One region of the Rossellomorea sp. RS05 genome, then DNA from elsewhere that is predicted to be linked to it. Evidence: riboswitches for the same ligand, from Rfam matches in the RefSeq annotation. Region 1 holds a riboswitch; each other region holds the start of a gene.
The links. Region 1 has a riboswitch for S-adenosylmethionine ahead of ABJ225_RS03445 (methionine biosynthesis PLP-dependent protein). Riboswitches for the same ligand answer to the same signal wherever they lie in the genome.
Positions count from the first base shown of each region.

Region 2: another riboswitch for S-adenosylmethionine. It lies ahead of ABJ225_RS20840 (methionine ABC transporter ATP-binding protein); the one in region 1 lies ahead of ABJ225_RS03445 (methionine biosynthesis PLP-dependent protein).
Region 3: another riboswitch for S-adenosylmethionine. It lies ahead of ABJ225_RS18775 (methionine ABC transporter ATP-binding protein); the one in region 1 lies ahead of ABJ225_RS03445 (methionine biosynthesis PLP-dependent protein).
Region 4: another riboswitch for S-adenosylmethionine. It lies ahead of ABJ225_RS14965 (homoserine dehydrogenase); the one in region 1 lies ahead of ABJ225_RS03445 (methionine biosynthesis PLP-dependent protein).

Region 1 is NZ_JBDKWY010000001.1:664,300-669,686, reverse strand. Features, by position in the region: gene ABJ225_RS03455 (bifunctional homocysteine S-methyltransferase/methylenetetrahydrofolate reductase) at 1-956, opposite strand, end outside; gene metC (cystathionine beta-lyase) at 972-2,159, opposite strand; gene ABJ225_RS03445 (methionine biosynthesis PLP-dependent protein) at 2,152-3,273, opposite strand; SAM riboswitch class I at 3,349-3,457, opposite strand; partial or broken gene ABJ225_RS03440 (alcohol dehydrogenase catalytic domain-containing protein) at 3,738-4,838, shown strand; gene ABJ225_RS03435 (tryptophan--tRNA ligase) at 4,929-5,387, opposite strand, start outside.
Region 2 is NZ_JBDKWY010000012.1:63,773-69,159, reverse strand. Features, by position in the region: gene ABJ225_RS20850 (MetQ/NlpA family ABC transporter substrate-binding protein) at 1-120, opposite strand, end outside; gene ABJ225_RS20845 (methionine ABC transporter permease) at 138-803, opposite strand; gene ABJ225_RS20840 (methionine ABC transporter ATP-binding protein) at 793-1,806, opposite strand; SAM riboswitch class I at 1,876-1,980, opposite strand; gene ABJ225_RS20835 (response regulator transcription factor) at 2,241-2,921, shown strand; gene ABJ225_RS20830 (sensor histidine kinase) at 2,921-3,916, shown strand; gene ABJ225_RS20825 (ABC transporter ATP-binding protein) at 4,007-4,690, shown strand; gene ABJ225_RS20820 (FtsX-like permease family protein) at 4,687-5,387, shown strand, end outside.
Region 3 is NZ_JBDKWY010000009.1:27,692-33,078, forward strand. Features, by position in the region: gene ABJ225_RS18750 (arsenate reductase family protein) at 181-537, shown strand; gene gcvH (glycine cleavage system protein GcvH) at 631-1,014, shown strand; gene ABJ225_RS18760 (YusG family protein) at 1,103-1,336, shown strand; gene ABJ225_RS18765 (toprim domain-containing protein) at 1,473-1,832, shown strand; gene ABJ225_RS18770 (thioredoxin family protein) at 1,835-2,146, shown strand; SAM riboswitch class I at 2,841-2,947, shown strand; gene ABJ225_RS18775 (methionine ABC transporter ATP-binding protein) at 3,098-4,105, shown strand; gene ABJ225_RS18780 (methionine ABC transporter permease) at 4,102-4,770, shown strand; gene ABJ225_RS18785 (MetQ/NlpA family ABC transporter substrate-binding protein) at 4,786-5,387, shown strand, end outside.
Region 4 is NZ_JBDKWY010000005.1:259,124-264,510, reverse strand. Features, by position in the region: gene ABJ225_RS14975 (L,D-transpeptidase family protein) at 1-252, shown strand, start outside; gene ABJ225_RS14970 (aspartate kinase) at 253-1,443, opposite strand; gene ABJ225_RS14965 (homoserine dehydrogenase) at 1,468-2,709, opposite strand; SAM riboswitch class I at 2,815-2,919, opposite strand; gene ABJ225_RS14960 (DUF2254 domain-containing protein) at 3,149-4,534, shown strand; gene ABJ225_RS14955 (M3 family oligoendopeptidase) at 4,608-5,387, opposite strand, start outside.

The DNA of each region.
Region 1 (5,387 bases):
GTTTTTTTCTCCTTTACCTTTCTATGGAGGAGGTTTTTTTGAATATGGGGATCTTTGAGCTTAATCAGCTCTTGCGTTTTCACCTTTTTTTCTTTAACCGGTTCCCTTGATATCAACCGTTCCTTTACAGCTTTTATATGGGCTGGTGTCGTTCCGCAACAGCCCCCGATGATTCTGGCACCCTGGAGGCGCAATTCATTGCTTATGTCTCCAAAGTAATCAGGCTCTGCCGCATAGTAGAAGCGCCCTTCCTCATAGTTTGGAAGACTTGCGTTCGGATAGACCGACAAAAAGGACGACTTGGGCAAAGGAACTCCCTCCAAGGACTTTACCATATGGAAAGGACCCATCCGGCAGTTGATCCCGACAATATCGGCACCGAGGAGTTCCAATTCCCCAAGGGCGTCCTTTATATCCATCCCGTTTTGCAATACTCCGGTTTCATGCATGGATACCTGTGCGATGACCGGCAGATCGGTCTCTTTCTTCACGATTTGCAAGACGGTTTTGAGCTCTTCAAAGTCGTAATAGGTTTCGAGGAGGATCCCATCGACCCCTTCAAGGAGCAAGCAGTATAGTTGTTCTCTAAAGCCCCTTTTCACTTCTTCAAGGCTGATATGCTGATTGATGGCCCGGATCCCCCCGATGGTCCCGAGGATATATGTTCCTTGCCCGGCTGCCTTTTTCGCCAGTCGTACGGCTGCTTCATTGATTTCTTTCACCTGATCTTGAAGACCATATCTGGAAAGTTTCGCATAATTCGCACCATACGTATTGGTCTGGATAATATCGGCGCCTGCATCTATATATTGCTTATGCACATTGACGATTTCTTCAGGATGGGAAAGATTTAATTCTTCAAAACATCGGTCCACCCCATACGAGTATAGGAGGGTTCCGACCGCACCATCCGCAATCAGTATGTTTTCAGATAGTGCATCCAATAAAGCTCTCATTTTGTTCCATCCCTCCTATAAGTTAATGATCTTTGACGGTTTGTTTGATGTAATGGCATCCAGACCTTTGGAAAGATCCGCAATCAGTTCATCGACATTTTCCAGCCCTACCGAAAGTCTGAGAAGACCATCGGTGATCCCTCTTCTTTCCCTTTCTTCACGAGGCATGGAAGCATGCGACATCCTTGAAGGATAGGATAAAATCGACTCCACTGCACCCAGGCTCACAGCAAATACCGGAATATGGATATGGTCGATGAGCTGCTTTACTTCATCTGCCCCCTTAAGTCGGAAGGAAAGCACCGCTCCCGGCCCTTCGGCCTGCCTTACTTGGATTTCATGACCCTGGTGATACGTGAGGCCCGGATAATATACATGCTCCACTTCACCCCTTTTCTCAAGGAATCTGGCAATCTTGAAGGCTGATTCGGACGACTCTTTCAATCTCACATGAAGAGTCTTCATCCCGCGAAGCAACAGCCAGCAGTCCTGGACACCAAGGACTGCCCCAAAGGAATTCTGCAAAAATGCGAGCTTTTTGGCAATCTCTTCATCTCCTGTAACGGCGAGTCCCGCCAAGACATCACTGTGGCCGGCGAGGAATTTTGTGGCACTGTGAAGGACCACATCCACTCCGAGACTGAGCGGTCTTTGGAGGAGGGGCGTCATGAATGTATTATCAAGGAACGTCATACACCCATGGGCTTTAGCAAGCTTGACGACCCCTTCAATATCGGTGATATTGAGCAGCGGATTGGAGGGGGTCTCCATATAGATCACCTTTGTATTCGGGCGAATGGCGCAGGCGACTTCGTGAAGATCTTTCATGTCGACAAATGAGTACTCGATCCCGAATTTGGTCAATACTTCCGTGATCATCCTATACGTGCCTCCGTACACCTCTTCAGATACCAGGACATGGTCTCCGCCTGATAACAAAAGGAAGCTAGTAGAAATGGCTGCCATACCCGATGAAAAAGCAAACCCTCTTACACCGCCCTCAAGTTCCGCGATGGCTTCTTCGACTTTCTCACGAGTGGGATTACCCGAACGGCTGTAATCATAGTTTCCATACTGATCAAAATCTGATTGGTGGAATGTGGTCGCATGATGAATCGGCGTACTGACGGCGCCGGTCTCTTTATCCACTCCATTACTGTGGATGAGGGATGTCTGGATGCTGAACTCCTTTTTATCACTCATATAAAAACACCTCTTTCTCCAGATTCGTCAATACTTGCTCAAGGTCTTGAATCAGATCGTCTGCATTTTCGATTCCCACTGAAAATCGTAGTAGCCGGTTGCATATTCCGAGAACGATCCGTTCTTCTTCGGGAATATCCGCGTGCGTCTGGGTAGCCGGGTATGTGATGAAACTCTCCACTCCCCCAAGACTTTCAGCGAATGTAATCAACTCCAGGCGCTCCAGGAACGGCCCGACCCACTCCTCTTTCCTCAGACGGAACGAAAGCATTCCGCCTTTCCCTGTATACAGGACATCAGTGATGGATGAGTGACTTTCAAGATACGAAGCAATTTGTTTCGCATTTGATTCGTGCTGTTTCATCCTCAAGCCAAGCGTCTTCATTCCTCTTATCAAGAGCCAACAGTCCAATGGTGCAAGGGTGGCACCGATAGAATTCTGAACCGTATAGATTCGGTCGGCCAGAGATTCTGAGTCGACCACCACTACACCGGCTAGGACATCGTTATGACCTCCAAGATACTTCGTTGCACTATGGACGACGATATGAGCACCCTCTTCAATCGGTCTCTGAATGACCGGGGTATAAAAGGTATTGTCCACAATGAGCAGTACATTATGTTTCCTTGCCACCCGGCTGATTTCCCGGATCGGCGCTTCATTCATCAGTGGATTCGTCGGAGTCTCTACAAATATCCCCTTCGTGGATGGCGTGACAGATGCTTCCACTTCTTCAATGCATGCTGTATCCACAAAGCGGAATTTAATCCCATACTGTGCTTCGTATTGTTTAAACAGCCTGTAGCTTCCCCCATAAAGATCTTTGGAAACGACCAGTTCGTCACCGCTTTGAAATAGGGACAGAACAGCGTGGACCGCAGCCATGCCGGATGAGAAGGCATATGCTTTCTGCCCCCCTTCCAGTTGCGCAAGTATTTCTTCCAATGCACTTCTCGTTGGATTCCCCGTACGTGAATAATCGAAGCCCGTCGACTGCCCGATGCCCTTATGTTCATACGCTGTCGATAAGTGGATGGGGAGACTGACAGCACCTGTTCCTGCATCCTTTCTGTTCCCCGCCTGCACCAGTAATGTTTCAATATGTCGACTCATCGTGACCTCTCCTTTAATCCTATTTACATCAAAAAACCTTCTTATACGAATAAGAAGGTTTGAATGGTTAAGTCCCTCTTATCGCCCAAGCCTGTATCAGCTTGCTGGAATTAGCACCATACCTTGTTCACGGCTGGTTGCTGAGGTGTCATCGGGCCAGTCCCTCTACCTCTCTTGATAAGAATTGCGTATATGATTGTTTAATGGCTTTCCCATAATTTATACCAGTAAAGGGAAAATGTCAATGCGAATTGACGAATTTAAACCAAAACTCAGACTTCTTTCATGGTCATAGATGCATTTTTCACCGCATTCACTTTTTTTATGAAGAAAGGGTGGATGACGATGAAATGCAGTTCTTAGGTTTACCTCACCCCTATTACCTCAAAACAACTACCATAATCATACAAAATATGAATGGAGTGACATCGATGTAAGCAGTAACGTTCCAAGGCAAAGAAAACATGTCGGTGAAGGAAGTCGAAGATCCTGATATCCAGGAAAGCACAGATATGATCGTAAGAATCACGGCAAGCGGAATTTGCGGATCGGACCTGCACTTATATAAGGCAGGAATCGAACCACCACGGGATTATGTGGTCGGTCACGAACCGATGGGAATCGTCGAGGAAGTGGGAGCAGACGTCAAGACATTGAAAAAAGGAGACCGTGTCGTGATCCCTTTCAATATCGGCTGCGGAGAATGCTTCTTCTGTCAGAACCAGATGGAAAGTCAATGTGATGAATCGAACCCCCATGGTGAAGTCGGCGGGCTTTTTGGTTTTACCGAAATGAACGGGAATTACCCTGGTGGACAAGCCGAATACCTGAGGGTCCCTTACGCAGATTTCACCTCGTTCAAAGTCCCCGAAGAAAGTGAACTTTCTGACGAGAATGTGCTTTTCCTTTCAGATGTCATTCCTACTGCATATTGGAGCGTTGAGAACAGCGGTGTATAGGCTGGTGATACCGTCATCATCCTCGGCAGTGGTCCAATCGGACTCATGGCTCAAAAATTCGCCAGGTTAAAAGGGGCAAAAAGAGTCATTGCCGTTGATCAGGTAAGGCATCGCCTTGATCATGCCAAGAAGACGAATGGAGCAGAAATCTATGACTTTTCGGGAAATCCGGACATCGGACAGTTGTTGCACGAAGATACGAATGGAGGAGCAGATGTCGTGATCGACTGCGTCGGGATGGACGGGACTGTTGCTTCCGGTGAATCATTCGGATCTGATTTTGATAATCAGTTCGGTACGATCCGTCCTATCATCACTGCTTCTCAGGCGGTGCGCAAGTTCGGTACTGTTCAGTTGACGGGCGTCTATGCGACTGGAGCAAATGGTTTTCCGATCGGTGACTTCTTCAGCAGGAACGTTTCCCTTAAAATGGGCCAGGCTCCAGTGATTCATCTGATGCCGAAGCTCTACAGCATGATTGAAGATGGAGCTTTTGACCCGACTGATATCATCACCCACTCGCTTCCTCTGGAACAGGCAAGCGAAGGCTATAAAATCTTTGACGAGAAATCCGACGGGAACATCAAAGTGATTCTGAAACCATAAAGAAGCCCGCCCATTAAATCGACCAAGGCCGGACCTCCTTATTACCAGGAAGTCCGGCCTTTTGATTTAAGCAATAGGCATGGGTTCGCATTAAAGAATCCCTATTTTTTTCTTGATTTCTGTCAGAAAAGGAGCGGTTGTCTCCCTTGCCCTTTGTGCTCCGCGGGCCAGTATTGCCTCCATCTTTTCAGGAGAGCCCATCAGTTCCATGTACCTTTCCCTCGGCCCGGTCATTTTTCCATTGATGGCGTGGAACAGTTCCGATTTCGCCTCTCCCCAGCTGATTCCATCCCTGAACCGGTCTTTCATCACGATGACCTCTTCCGGAGAGGCGAATTCCCTGTACAAAGCGAAAATCACAGATTGATCATGGTCCTTAGGGTCTGTCGGAAGCGAAGAATCGGTCTTGATCTTATTGATCAACTTCTTCAGTTTTGCGGGTTCTTCGAAAAGGGGAATGGTATTATTGTATGATTTGCTCATTTTCCTCCCATCCAAACCAGGTACTACAGCCGACTCCTCCTGGATGAAATGTTCAGGAAGTTTGAA
Region 2 (5,387 bases), on a different contig from region 1:
AGGTCCGGTTGTGGCTCCGATGGTGATGTCTTTTTCATCTTTTTTGTCGCTGCTGTTGCCGCACGCCGCCATGAGGCTGACTGCGATGGCAAGGCCGAGTAGTAATGTCCATTTTTTCATTGTGTTTCCTCCATTATCTATCGTTTGTCTACTGCTTTGGCAAAAATGTCGCCGGCATATTGGATGACTTGTACAAGACAGATCAAGACGACCACCGTCGTGAACATGACCGTGTTGTCATATCGGTAGTATCCGAACCGGATGGCAAGGTCACCGACCCCTCCCCCGCCGATTGTACCCGCCATGGCGGAGTAAGCGATAAGGGATATCGCCGTGATGGTGACGCCCTGGATGACAGCTGGTTTGGCTTCCGGAAGAAGCACATCCTTAATGATCATCCACGGGCTCGCCCCGACGGATACCGATGCTTCAATGACTCCCTTGTCGATTTCCTTCAGTGCGGTTTCGACGATCCGGGCGAAGAACGGAATTCCAGCGACGGATAGGGAGACTGAAGCCGCCGTCGGTCCGATCACATCCCCTGTGAGGATCTTCGTCAGAGGAAGGAGCGCCACCAGAAGGATGATGAACGGGACCGACCGGACCATATTCACAATGAATCCAACGATGGATTTCACGAAGCGGTTTTCGAGGAACAGCCCCTTATCCGTTGTGAAAAGAAGCACTCCGAGGGGAAGTCCGATGATAACAGCAATCAACAGGGATATCCCCACCATATACAATGTTTCTAAAAATGCCTGATTCAGATCCGGCAAGATGTCAATGATGGCTTCAGGCAGCATCTTCAAGCACCTCCAGACTTTGCGTACGCTGGGTAATGAATTCGATGGCGGCATCGATTTCGGCGCGTTCTCCGATCAATTCCATGATGAAGATCCCGAGTGGCACTTCCTGGATGTATTCGATCTTCCCGTGAAGGATATTCCCTTTCACGTGATACCGCTGGAAGACATCGGACACGACGCTTTCTTCTGCAATGGAGCCTTTGAATTGGATCTTGATCAACGTCCCTTTCCTTGCCTTCGCCAAATGATCCGGCAGGTCGAACTGAAGGATCGTCTCGATGAACTGCCTGGTCAGGGGCTCCTTCGGATTCGAGAAGAGATCATATACGGGACCTTCTTCAATGATCCGTCCATCCTGCATCACGGCCATCCGGTCGCAGATTTCCTTGACGACTTCCATCTCATGGGTGATGAGGACGATGGTCAGTCCGAGCTCTTCGTTCAGCTTTTTCAATAATTTCAGGATCGACCTTGTGGTATTCGGGTCGAGGGCGGATGTTGCTTCATCGCACAGAAGAACGGATGGATTGTTCGCAAGTGCCCGGGCAATCCCGACGCGCTGCTTTTGACCTCCGCTCAGCTGAGCGGGATAGGCATCTGCCTTATCCGATAGGCCGACCATGGCGAGAAGCTCTTCCACACGCGGCCGGATCTCAGCCTTTGGCACCTTGGCCGCTTTCAGGGCGAATGCCAGATTGCCGTAGACCGTCTTTGCCTTGATCAGGTGGAAGTGCTGGAAGATCATGCTCGTCTTCTGCCTTGCCGATCTGAGCTCGCGTGGAGACAGCTTCGTAAAGTCCAGTCCGTCGATGATGACCTCACCTGAAGTAGGTCTCTCCAACAGATTCAAGCAACGAATGAGGGAGCTTTTCCCAGCTCCGCTATACCCGACGATTCCAAAGATTTCTCCCTTTTCAATCTTGACGGAAACGTCATTGACGCCGATCACAGTTTGCTTTTTCGTTTTATACTCTTTCACAAGATGGTTGATCTCGATCATTGCGCTTCACCTCTTTTTCCAATAAAAAATGCCTCTTTCAGCTGAAAGAAGCATCGCATATCGATCATCGACTTATCTCTCAGAATGAAAACCATCCTGCAGGAATTAGCACCGTTCCATATGGAGGTTGCCGGACGTCATAGGGCCTGATCCCTCGGTCGCTCTTGATAATTTGAATACTATATAATTTTTGAAGATTTCATCTATAAGAGATAATAATGGGTATTTGGTTGGGTGTCAACTACCATTCACACCTATGGAAACCATGTAAGCGTTACCTTCACTTTAAGATTAGGCTCGAATTATTTTTGGTCCTTTCGAAAGGTTTGCTCATTTCCGCCAATCATTGGTCCCTGTTCATACTGCCACCACTTTGACGAAGCCTGCCATTTTCCATATGATAGGCTTACATCATCATTGATCCGGAGGTCACTATGAATATTCTATTAGTTGAAGACGATAAGACGATTGCAGCAGGACTTGAATACTCCCTGCAGAACGAGCAATTCGGCACATTTGTTTGCCATAATGTCGCTGCCGCTGAGGACATGATCAACACCCGCTGGACAGAGATTGATCTGTTCCTCTTTGATTTGTCCCTTCCCGACGGGAGCGGCTATGACCTGTGCTCCCTCGTAAAGAAAAAGACCGATAAACCGGTGATCTTCCTGACGGCCATGGACGAAGAAGTCAATGTGGTCATGGGTCTTGATATGGGAGCAGATGATTACATCACAAAGCCGTTCCGTGTCAGGGAACTCATGTCACGGATCAAGTCGGTCCTACGCCGCTACGATAAGCAGACGCCTGCCCATTTCACACTCGGCGACATCAAGATCCTTCCGGCTGAAGGCAAAGTATATAAGGGCGGCGAAGAAATCCAGCTGACGGCCCTCGAGTACCGGCTCCTTCTGATTTTTGCCCAGCACAAGGATCAGGTGCTCACGCGTACACAGCTCCTTGAGAAAATCTGGGATGTGGCAGGCGATTTCGTCAACGATAACACCCTCACCGTCTACATCAAACGGTTGCGTGAAAAACTGGAAGACGACCCGCAGAACCCCGGTATCATTAAGACGATCCGTGGAATGGGCTATAAGGCAGGAGACCGCTGATGCTGAGGAATAAAGAAATACGGGTGTTCCTTGTAACGATCGTGATCATCGCCGTCATCGGAACAATTTGCGCATCTTACATAAGTCTGCAAGCGTCTGTGGCCATAGCCGTCACCTCCCTCCTACTCATCACAAGCTTCATGCTTTACACAGCCTGGCGCTACAGGGAAATCGGGAAGCTTTCCGACTACCTTCGAAAGATATCAAATGGAGACTACTCCCTCGACGTTCGGGACAACCATGAGGGGGAGCTCAGCATCCTGAAGTCCGATATGTACAAGGTGACACTCCGACTATCGGAAAACAGCTCACGCCTCCAGGAAGACAAGCTCAAACTGACCGATGCCATCTCGGATATTTCCCATCAGCTTAAAACACCCCTCACCTCCATGATGGTCATGTCCGACCTGTTGAGGAATCCGGGCTTGGATGAAGGAAAACGCCGGGAATTCACACGCCGTATCCAGGTCCAGCTTGAACGGATCGAATGGCTCGTCTCCTCCCTATTGAAACTCTCAAAGATCGATGCGGGAACGGCACGCTTCAAGAAGGAGAATGTGGACGTGTCTGCCCTCATACGGGATGCCGTGGACCCTCTTCTCATCCCCATGGAGATCAAGGACGTAACACTTCAGATTGAAGACGAACCGGCCTCATTTGTTGGAGACGGGAACTGGACGAAGGAAGCCATCATCAATATATTGAAAAACAGCATCGAACACTCATCAGAGAGAGGACGTATCACCATCGCCTCTCAGGAAAATGCCCTTTTCACTGAAATCACCATTACTGATCAAGGCAGCGGGATCCCGAAGGAAGACCTCCCCCATATCTTCAAGCGCTTCTACCGGGGAAAGAATGCCACGGAAGACAGCGTCGGAATCGGCCTTGCCATGGCCTACAGCATCATGAAGAACCAGGACGGTGACATTGAAGTATCAAGCAGCCCTGCGGGAACGACCTTCTCACTCAAAATCTACAAACATACCATCTAGCCAGGTGACAGAATTGTCACTTTCACTGTCACGGAAGAGTCATTTTAGGCAGATATACTAAAAGCATCAACCAACTGGAGGTACAATTTTGTGAATATCTTACAAATTGAAAATCTGTCTAAAGTGTACGGAAAAGGGGAAACGGCGGTCAAAGCACTCGATAATGTTTCGTTCACAGTGAAACAAGGGGAATTCGTCGTCATCATCGGACCTTCGGGTTCTGGTAAATCGACGCTACTTCACATGCTCGGAGGAGTCGATCGCCCAAGCTCGGGACGCGTCCTCGTCAACGACACCGATATGTACAGCTTGAATGAAACCCAGCTTGCCATATTCAGAAGGAGGCAGATCGGGCTCATCTATCAGTTCTACAATTTGATCCCAATCCTGTCGGTGGAAGAAAATATCACACTTCCAATGCTTCTTGATAAGCAGAAAGTGGATCCGAAGCAGCTCAATGACATTACAACCAGACTCGGATTGACTGAAAGGCTCGGCCATCTGCCGAATCAGCTATCCGGTGGACAACAGCAGCGTGTATCCATCGGCCGAGCCCTCATCAGCAACCCGGCTCTCATGCTTGCCGATGAGCCGACGGGGAACCTTGACAGCAAGAACTCCGAGGAGATCATGGAACTCCTCAAAATGTTCAACAAGACATACAAACAGACGCTGATCGTCATCACCCATGACGAGCGCATCGCCATGCAGGCGGACCGCGTCATCTCCATCGAAGACGGGAAGATCTCCAAAGATGAGGTTCTCCGTCCATGAATATCATAAACAAACTGACCCTCAGACATTTGAAAGAAAACAAGCGCAGGACCATGGTCACCATCATCGGTGTCATCATCTCCGTCGCCATGGTGACCGCCGTCTCGACCCTGTTCGTCTCCTTCCTTGATCTCATGAAGCAGGACAACATCAATAAAGGCGGAGAATGGCACGTCCAGTACAAGGACATCAACCAGGAGCAGCTGGATGCCATTAAAAGTGCAGAGAATACGGATAGTGTTTTTCTTCGCAAAGACCTGGGGTATTCGAAAATTCAGGATCCCCCAAACGCAACCAAGCCGTACTTATTCTTCACCTCATTGGATAAAAAAGGCCTGAAGGAAATGCCTATTAAGCTGAAAGATGGACGCTTTCCTAAGAATGATGGGGAAGTCGTGGTTTCACAGGAGATCCTGAACCAGAAAAACAACAAACTTAAAATCGGTGATCCATTATCAGTCGAACTCGGTGACCGGTTAATGGACGATATGACTCTCTATCAGGACAATTCATTCAATGGAGACGAGGAGGATTTCCGCACTAAGGAAAAAGCCTCGTACACGATTGTCGGTACCATTGATAAACCTGATTGGGAATACCCATGGGCTCCGGGATATACGGTGATCAGCTTCTTGGACGATAAGCAGGCAGGAAGCACGGCGTTTATTACGGAGAAAAAGTTGAGCAAAAATCTCTT
Region 3 (5,387 bases), on a different contig from region 1:
GCCCTCTTTCCGCCTATGTGATTCCTGGAAGTTGCGCATAGCAGCAGATTGTGCTTTTTTAATGGAACAGACGACAGCGTCAAATCATTCTCTACAACAATCGACAGCCGGTATTGTTCGCCAAGCACAAAAACGGATATAATGATGAAGAAAGCACTCAAATGAAAGGTGGTGAAAACAATGGCAATCACATTCTATTCCTACCCTAAATGCGGGACGTGCCGCAAGGCGAAAAAATGGCTTGAACAAGAAGAGGTTGATTTCAACGAAATACATATTGTCGAGGAGCCACCGTCCAAGGAGACGCTGAAAGATCTTTATGAAAAAAGCGGACTGCCCCTGAAAAAATTCTTCAATACAAGCGGCATGAAATACCGGGAACTGGGCTTGAAAGACAAGGTCAATACCGCCTCAGAAGATGAACTCCTCGAACTACTGGCTTCAGATGGGATGCTGATCAAGCGCCCCCTCACGACCGATGGTCAAAAGGTAACCTTGGGCTTCAAGGAAGAAACGTTTGAAGATACTTGGAAGTAATGGAAGCAGCAGAATATTTGTGCAAGACTTCCTTGCTTTTCTCTTAAAGAATGTGTCAATATTAGTTTGTATAACTAGCATGGAGGGATAAAGATGAGCACACCGAAAGAACTGCGTTATTCAGAAGAACATGAATGGGTAAAGTCCGAAGGCGGCAACGTCCGAATCGGGATCACAGCATTCGCACAATCAGAACTTGGTGACATCGTCTTTGTCGAGCTGCCGGAAGTCGGCGATGAAGTCAAAGCGAACGAGCCTTTTGGAAGCGTTGAATCGGTCAAGACCGTTTCTGAACTTTACGCTCCTGTATCAGGAAAAGTGGTCGAAGTGAACGAAGACCTGTCTGACAGCCCTGAATTCGTCAACGAATCTCCATACGAGAAAGCATGGATGGTTGTTGTGGAACCTTCAGACGCTGGTGAAGTGGACAAACTGATGACATCTGAAGAATACGATAAAATGATCAACGAAGGCTAAAACAGGAACACCTTGGGATAAATTCTCAAGGTGTTTTTTTATTCTCAAGGGCAAGATAAATTCAACCTTTAATGAAAGGATGATGGTCATGCTCACACCTAAACAGGCCGATGTGACCGATCGTGTCATCGGAAAAGTGAAGGATGGCTCCATTGAGCTATTCCTTGATAACCAATCAATCGGGAAAGTCCCCCTTTCGTTGGAGGGGATCAGCATGCAGCCGAATTTCGAGGCGAAAGAAAATAAAATCTACCAGAGCTATACCTCATCAGAAGGGCATGACGCCCGCTATACGGATTGCGATGAAGGTGGATGGTGTTAACATGACATCGGGGGATTCCCCCCGGTGTTCTTTAGGATCAAATCCTTTGCAAAATACCACTGACATGAGAAAATAGAGATAATAAGTGGACCATTAATAATCTTTTACTACTTCACTGAAAGTCAAGGTGATTGTCATGGAAGTCGTGGATGAAAAAGTCCTGATCGTAGAAGGCACATCCGATAAACGAAAGGTCAAAGATATCATCAGTGAGCCCGTGGAAATCATTTGTACCAATGGTACGATCAGTCTGACTAAAATGGACGAACTGATTGATTCATTAATCGACAGGGACGTATACATCCTTGTGGATGCCGACGAAGCCGGTGAAAAACTCCGCAAGCAATTCAAGCGGGAGTTCCCGGAAGCAGGCCACCTGTATATCGACAGGATGTACAAGGAAGTGGCTGCTGCCCCGGAATATCACCTCGCTTCCGTTTTGATCGGAGCCAATATTGATGTCCACCAACAATATCTTGGAAAAAGGATGAATTAGCTTTGAAAGAGTTGAACAGCCATGAAGCGCTGCAAACGATTCGAAAGAATGAAAGACTGCTTGCCCTCTATTTGTATACACCCATGTGTGGGACCTGTCAGGTTGCAGGGAGGATGATCGAGATCGTAGAAAATCTGCCCCAACCGTTTGTTTTTGCAAAGGCAAATCTGAATTACATGGCGGATTTCGCAACTGAGTATGCGATCGAGAGCGTTCCTTGCCTCCTCCTGTTCAAAGATGGAGTCGAGGTCGACCGGATCTATGCGTTCCAGTCTGTACCGTTTCTGTATGAAGCATTGAATAAGATAGCGTGAAGGGGCCAAAAAGGCCTTTTTTTTATGCTCGAATAGCAAAAGAAATAGATGGATTTCAACGGAAACCACTACGACTTTTCTACATACCGGGACATATTTCTCGGGAAATGAAACGAACCCGCCAATATATTGTCTATTGGGCCCTTCCTTCGACAGTCCGTCCACAATCTGTCGAGAAAGTACGGGAGGATAAACAATCCAGTAGTGGAATTAGTTAAGTATCCGAGATACTGGAGGGGTTGCATGAGAGAGTATTTAGAGAAAGTAGTAGATCAATGCGAGACCAGGTATCACTTACAATTATTATTTCCAGACACACCTTTCGTCCTACACTTCCAAAGTGGCTCAAGCGGGTACAGTCTGTCTATTTCGAATAAGGGATGCGCCGTACTTCCCGAACCACACCCTGATCCCCATCTGACGATAATTGCTGGAGAGGTCCGGCAGTTACTTTCTTTATTTGCAGGGAATGAGCGATTAACTTCCCTTGTTGATAAAAAGGATGTCGTAGTCCGTGGGGGTTACCGGCATTTGTTGTTTGCTGAATCCGTGCTTTGGTTGACCCGTTTTCACATCGTTGAACCAGTGAGCGTATAATGTGCAAAAATGAATTGACACCATGTTTATTCGGTGATAGTATCTTTTTAGTAACAAATTTCTGAGTATTTAGTATGGATAATTAAATAACGTTTATCTCTTATTAAGAGTGGTGGAGGGAAGTGCCCGATGAAACCCGGCAACCGTCAATGAAAATTGACACGGTGCCAATTCACTCGAAGCGAAGGCTTCGACAGATGAGAGAAAGTCTGCTATTGAAATAGTATGCCTTTCTGCTTATCGCAGAAAGGCATTTTTATTTTTCAAATGACGTTCGATGATTTAACAGCAAACGTCATTTGGATATAATTCCTAGTAAACCGGTGGTTTTACTGATGGCGAGGTGGATACAACATGATTACGATTTCTGATGTAAAAAAAATCTTTCAAACGAAAAACGGAACGGTTTCAGCTGTCGATGGGGTGGATATGACCATCAAGGATGGAGAAATCTTCGGTGTGATCGGATACAGTGGAGCCGGAAAGAGCACGTTGATCCGGATGCTGAACGGGCTTGAGGTCCCTACTGATGGTTCCGTCGATGTGAACGGTCAGCTCATTTCACAGGCAAAAGGGAGGTCCCTCAGGGAGGCAAGGCAGTCAATGGGTATGATCTTCCAGCATTTTAACCTTCTTTGGTCGAGGACGGTCCTGGAAAATATCCAGTTTCCCCTCGAAATTGCAGGTGTATCGAAAAAAGAGAGGATCAAAAAAGCAAATGAGCTTCTCAACCTGGTCGGGCTTGAAGGCCGAGGTGATTCTTATCCATCGCAATTGAGTGGAGGGCAGAAGCAGCGGGTCGGCATTGCCAGGGCGCTGGCGAATGATCCGAAAGTGCTGCTATGCGATGAAGCGACTTCCGCCCTTGATCCACAGACCACAGACAGCATCCTCGACCTCCTGGTGGATATCAATGATCGCCTTGGATTAACGATCGTGTTGATCACCCATGAGATGCATGTCATCCGCAAGATCTGTCACAGGGTAGCGGTCATGGATTCAGGTAAAGTCGTGGAAGAAGGGGACGTACTTGACGTGTTCCGGAACCCTAGGGAAGAAGTGACGAAGCGTTTTGTAAAAGAAGTTTCTCAGCAACAGGAATCGGATGATGTCTTGGAACATTGTCCGGATGGGAAGGTGCTGAAACTGACGTTTGTAGGAGAAAGCACAGATCAGCCTCTCATCACAGCGCTGATCCGCCGGTTCGATATTGAAGTGAACATCCTTCAAGGGCAGATATCCCAAACGCAAAAAGGGGCCTTCGGAACGTTGTTCATCCAGCTCACCGGAGATCCATTGATTGTGGATCAGGCCGTCGCTTTTGCTGAAAATCAAGTGAAAGTGGAGGTGATGGAGAGATGATTGAAAAAGTCTTTCCGAATGTCGATTGGGAGAAAATGTGGGAGGCAACACTTGAAACCTTATACATGACGGGGATGTCGGTCATTTTGACCTTTTTCCTCGGTCTTGCCCTTGGAATCCTCTTGTTCCTTACATCGAAGGGGAACATTTGGGAGAACAAGGCGGCTTATTCGATTACCAATGCGGCAGTCAATATATTCAGGTCCATCCCTTTCATCATTCTGATTGTGTTACTGATTCCATTTACGAAGGTATTGATCGGGACGATCCGGGGGGCCAACGCGGCCTTGCCGGCCCTGATCATCGGTGCTGCCCCGTTTTATGCCCGGATGGTGGAAATCGCCCTCCGCGAAGTCAATAAAGGGGTCATCGAAGCAGCGAAAGCCATGGGGTCCAAGACGAGTACCATCATCATGAAGGTCCTTCTCCCAGAATCCATGCCGGCTCTCATCTCGGGAATCACCGTGACGGCCATCGCATTGGTCGGTTATACCGCAATGGCAGGCGTCATCGGAGCTGGCGGTCTCGGGAATCTGGCATTCCTGGATGGATTCCAGCGCAGCAGGACCGATGTCACCTTGGCGGCGACAATCTTGATCCTGGTTCTTGTATTCATCATTCAGCTTGTCGGTGATTATTTCACCAATAAAATAGATAAACGATAAAAGGAGAGAATTCAGATGAAAAAATGGCTAGTGGGAACGATTGCAGCAGCGAGTATTATAGGATTGGCAGCATGCGGAACCGGCGGGAGCAACGGTAGCTCAGGCGATTCAAAGGAACTCGTGGTCGGAGCATCCAATGTCCCTCACGCTGAGATCCTTGAGGAAGCAAAACCGATCCTTGAAAAAGAAGGGATCGACCTGAAGATCGAGACGTATCAGGATTACGTACTCCCGAATAAAGATCTGGACAGCGGGGACCTGGATGCGAACTACTTCCAACACATTCCTTACCTTGAGGGGCAAAAGAAAGAACACGGATATGATTTCGTCAGTGCCGGCGGAATTCACATTGAACCGATGGCTGTCTACTCGAAGAAGCATAAATCCCTTAAAGATATCCCGGAAGGCGGAACCATTCTATTCAGTAACTCCGTGGCAGAGCACGGAAGGATCCTGACTTTGCTTGAAGCAAACGGTCTGATCAAATTGAAGGATGGGATCGATAAAACCCAGGCGACATTGGATGATATCGCCGAAAACCCTAAAAAATTGAAATTCGACTACGAATACGAGCCGGCCCTTCTTACTCAGCTTTACAATAATGAAGAAGGCGATGC
Region 4 (5,387 bases), on a different contig from region 1:
GCAGTAGGAAGGATGCTCCATGAAACCCCGATCGGTGAGTTCATCGTGATCAACAAATCTCCCAATCCAGGTGGTCCATATGGGACGATGTGGATGAGCTTGTCGAAGCAAGGTTATGGCATCCATGGAACCAACGATCCAAGCTCGATTGGAAAAGCGGTATCGGCTGGATGCATCCGGATGCAGAATAAGGACGTGGAGGAGCTGGCAGGAATCATCCCGGTGGGAACACCTGTCATGATCACCCCTTGATCACCTCACGACCCTTTTGGCCCCGGAAGCATCGAGACCGGCAAACGTGTGGAGCACGTCAGCAGCTCTGTAAATATCCTCCGACCCGATAAGGGCCGTTACCTTTTCCGGATCTTCATGGATGGAAGATACATCGATTCCGGAATCACCAAGAGCGGACCTCACCCCGAACCTCAGAATGTCTGAACCTGGTGATTTCACGATGGTCACTTTTGCCTGCTCCACCTTCTTCGAGAATTCCTGGCCAAGATCGCGCAACAGATGCTCGACGTCGCTGCGGTCAGACGCATCCACCGTCAGGGTCAGATCCTGCCCCTTCCAGTGCAAATCGGGTTTCACGTGGATGACTTCGAGGGATTCCTTGAGAAGGGATTCCAACCCGTAAGCGGCATCCTTCATACTGATGGAGGCGACCTCATCTTTGAACGCAACTCCGACAGGGCCCCGATCAGTGATATGAATGTGGTCATCCACGAGTGTTCCCTCGCCTTTGATCAAGCCTGGAAGGATACGGAATGGAATCCTGCTCTTTTTTGAATGAAAGACGGCCCTGGGATGGATGACAGCTGCCCCGGAATCAGCGAGACAGAGAACCTCACGGTAGGTAAGATGTGGGATTCTCGTCGCAGCAGGGACAACCCGGGGATCGGTCGTATAGATCCCATCTACGTCCGTATAGATATCACAGCGCTCCGCACCAAGGGCTGCAGCAAGGGCCGTCGCCGTCGTATCGGAACCTCCCCTTCCAAGGGTCGTGATTTCACAGGCATCTGTGAATCCCTGGAATCCCGCCACCACAGGGATGATTCCTTTACGGAGCTCATCCTGCACCCGGGATGGGTCGATCCCTTTTATCCTGGCCTTCCCATGGACGCCATCTGTTCTGATGCCCGCTTGTCGCCCAGTAAGGGAGACGGCTTTGAATCCCGCCTCTTGAATCGACAGGGTCAACAGGGCAATGGTGATTTGTTCACCAGTGGATAACAGGAGGTCCATTTCCCGTTTCGGTGGATGGGCCGTGATTTCCCCCGCGAGCTTCGTCAAATGGTCGGTCGTGTCACCCATAGCGGACACGACGACGGCCACTTCTTTCCCCTTTTGCTTCTCACGGATGACATGCTGGGCCATCCGTTTGATTCTTTCCACCGATCCCACTGAGGTGCCTCCGAATTTCTGTACGATGATCTCCACCATGTCCCCTTCTTTCGTAAATAGTTAACGTACCGATGCTTCCCTTTTCAGTCTGGACTCGAGGGGAAGTTCCTTCAAGACAGGATAGGGCTGCAGCCTCTCATCTGCTTGCTGCACTGCGTTCAACTCTTCTTCACTACCTCTGATGAAGAGATACAGGTGGCCACTCAGTGTGATGCGGTCCAACAGATCAAAGCGGTCGACCCATTCCGGCAATGCCTCATCCGGAGTCCTCACCACCCATTCACCATCACGGCCGGAAAGGGATTCGACTCCTATTCTGGCACGCGTCTCGGAAGATGCGTATCTTCCTTCGATCAGTGAGAGAAAATCCTCCACCATCGCACTTCCTGTAGGTAATTTACCCGCTCCCGGTCCTGAAAGAGTGACCCTTCCCACCAGGCTCCCTTTTACAGACACAACGTTTTCAACATTCTCCACTCCATAAAAAGGATGGGATTCCTTCACCAATACGGGTTCCACTACCCCGCTTATGCTTTCCCTGTCCCTTTGAATTGACCCGACATGCTTGAACCGGAGGGAGAAGGATTCAGCGGCCTGCAACCAATCGCTGGTTAGATCCGTGATCCCTTTTTTCGGGACCGCTTCCCAGTCGGGCTGACAATGGAAGGCTGCTCGACTGAGGATCATGAGCTTATAGAAGGCATCCTGTCCTCCAACATCACTGGTGGGATCTGCTTCTGCGTATCCTTTTTCCTGAGCAATAGAAAGGGCCCGCTCGAAGGACAAGCCTTCTTTCCTCATCTGGGAAAGGATGAAATTGGAGGTCCCATTCAATATGCCTTGAATATGTGTGATTTCATTCACATTCAGAAGTTGCCTGATGGCACCGATAATGGGAAGTCCTCCTGCCGTAGTCGCTTCAAATCCGACTGCGACTGCCCGTTCACGCGCACGTGTCAAAAGGTCCTCACCCTTCGAGGCAAACATCGCCTTATTGGCCGTTACAACATGGATCCCCCGTTCGATGGCCTTGGTGAGATAGGTGTAACCAGGTTCTTCCCCGACAATCGCTTCAAACAAGACATCGATGCCCTCATCTTCCAGGATTTCGTCAAAGTCCGTCGTGACCTTGATGCTTGGATCAATCTCTCTTTCCTTTAATGGGTCTTTGATCAAGATGGCACGGATCCGCACCTCTTTTCCCGTGATATCCTTGATCCTTTCGCGATGTGTGTCCAGGGCTTCGTATACTCCCTGACCGACGGTTCCGAATCCGAGTAGTGCTACGTGCAATTCTGACATGTTTCTTCCTCCTAAAGGGTTGAATGACTTGGTTGAAAGATGGCAGGGGAAACAAAAAAGTCCCCTTCTTATGGTTAAGAAGAGGGCTTATCAGGCAGGCTCCTCCCCTTATCTTCCAGATCACCATCGATCTGTAGGAATTGGCACCTTTCATGATTGCAGGTTGCCGGGCTTCATCGGGCCTATTCCCTCCGCCGCTCTAGATAAGAGTGTGTGTTTTTCTGGTTTGTTCAGTCAATAAGTATGAGTAGGATTATATAGGGGATCAGGGCTTTACGTCAATAGGTTTTTTATCTTTTCTGATAATTAGACTCTTTTCGACCCCTTAAAAACAGGGCTAAAAAAGATTTATTTAAAATACCTCAAAATACGTTTTAACCCGCACATGGAGGGAAACAAATGACTACTCAACACCATTCAGAAAGGATCGGGTTACACCATGTTTAAGAAATTCCTGCCAAATGACGTCCAAAAGTACCTGCTCATGTCCAAAAGACAGCGGGCTCACGAAATCCAGCTCACCATCTGGTTCATGCCCTTCCTTTACATCTGCCTGTCCCTGCTGCTTGTGGCATGCACCTTGTTCCTAGATCTGAAAGTAGAGCTGTCTCATTATGTACCAAAGCTCTTCAGCATGAATGCATCGGTCACAAGGACGCTTGTCAGCACCCTGATCGGCGGGGTCCTCACTCTGAGCGCCTTTACCTTGAACTCCCTTCTCGTCGTCCTTACGACATTCAGTGGACAGTTCTCGCCCCGCATGCTGCTGAATTTCATTTCCGATAAAAAGACTCAGCATGCTCTCGGCATCTTCAATGGGAGCTTTGTCTTTGTACTATTCATCTTCCTCTTCATCGGAAGTTCAAAGAAAGAAATGTTCACCGCCGCACCCGTCTTGACCGTCATCGTTGCCTTCATTGCGGCCATCACCTTCATCTTCTTCATCAACCACGCCTCTACGTGGATGCAGGTCCATAATATCACCTACAACATGAAGAAGGTATCCGAAGTCATGATCAATCAAACACTGAAAAAAGATCTGGAATGCCACCGGACAAAGGATGATCATCCCCAGTTCGATCTGGATGAAAGCAAGTGCCTGAATGTCAAAGCAAAGGCTTCTGGCTACGTACAGATTATCGACTTTCATTCCATGATTGAGAAAGCTCGGGAGGATGGGATCATCGTACGTCTGCACTTCAAGATCGGCGATTTCGTCCTCTGCGGCAACGACATTATCTGCCTTTACGGTGCGGATGAAAAAAAAGTCGATATGGAAAAATATCTAGCTCTAATTGAAATCGGACATAAAGAAACGGAAATTCAGGATCTTCAAATGGGAATGCATAAACTGGCAGAGGTGGCCATTAAATCTCTAGGCAATGATGATCCAAAAACAGCATCCAATACCATTCACCAGATTACGGATCTGATGCTCACCATCAATCATCATCTGTCATTCTCTCCTTATTTAATTGACGATGATGAGGATGTTAGGGTCATTCTCGAGATTGAAGACTTTGATTATTACCTGTATCGCGGATTCGGATACGTCAGGCATTATGCCAGGGGCAACCACCTGATCATCACTGATATCGTCAAGGCTCTTTCACGTCTTTCAGAAACCCTTCCGCGCGAACGGCATCAATGCCTGTGGGACTTCGCCGCCAACACCATCGATCATATAGAAGAATCCGTGATCTATGAACTGGATAAAACCTTCTTGCTCACCGAACTGAAAATCCTTGCCAAAATCACCGGTCATACTGATGAGTACCAACACATCCACCATAGATTTTATCCCGATGCCAATCGGAACGTATAACTGATGTTTCTCGTACGAATACAAAAAGAGCCCATTGGAAGCCGTAAAGCCCGCATCCGATGGGTTCTTTTTGTTATGAATTCTTCACGATGGATCCTTCAAGTTCATCAATCTCTTTTTCCACGAACGCCACAAGCCCCTTGATCATATCAGCGGAAAAATCAAAAGATAGTCCTGCCGCTTCATACACATCGGATAGAGAAGCCGTATTCCCGAGACGGAGCGCTTCCTTGTACCCTTCGATTGCCCGAGCGGGGTCTTCTTTGTAGATCCGGTAGAGTTGCAATGCCCCAAGCTGGGCGATGACATACTCGATGTAATAGAAAGGGACCTCAAAAATATGAAGGACAAAGAGCCACTGCTTCTTCTTCACCTCTTCATACCCACTCCAATCCTCTTCCGACGACAGATAGCTGTCTACGATCCTTCCGTACGCCTCTGATCGCTCCTCCTTGGAATGACCAGGGTTCTCGTACATCCAGTGCTGGAACTCATCGACCCTTATTCCTGACGGGAAGAATTGGATGATGTCCCTCAGCATATCAAGTTTGGCCTGACGCACCTGCTCTTCGGAATAAAAATGATCCCAGTGATCCATGGACAATAACTCCATTCCCATGCTCGCAAGCTCAGCCGATTCCATCGGGGTCGCCCGGTCAAAAGCAAGGGGGAGAGTCCGTTTGAAATCATTGTGGATGCAGTGCCCCATTTCATGGATCAGAGTCGTCACATCCCCATGGGTGCCCGAGGCATTCATGAAAATGAACGATAGACCGGAAACAGGTAGCGATTCACAGAAACCTCCCGGGGACTTATTCTTCCTCGTCTCAAGATCCAACAGCCCCTTCGTATC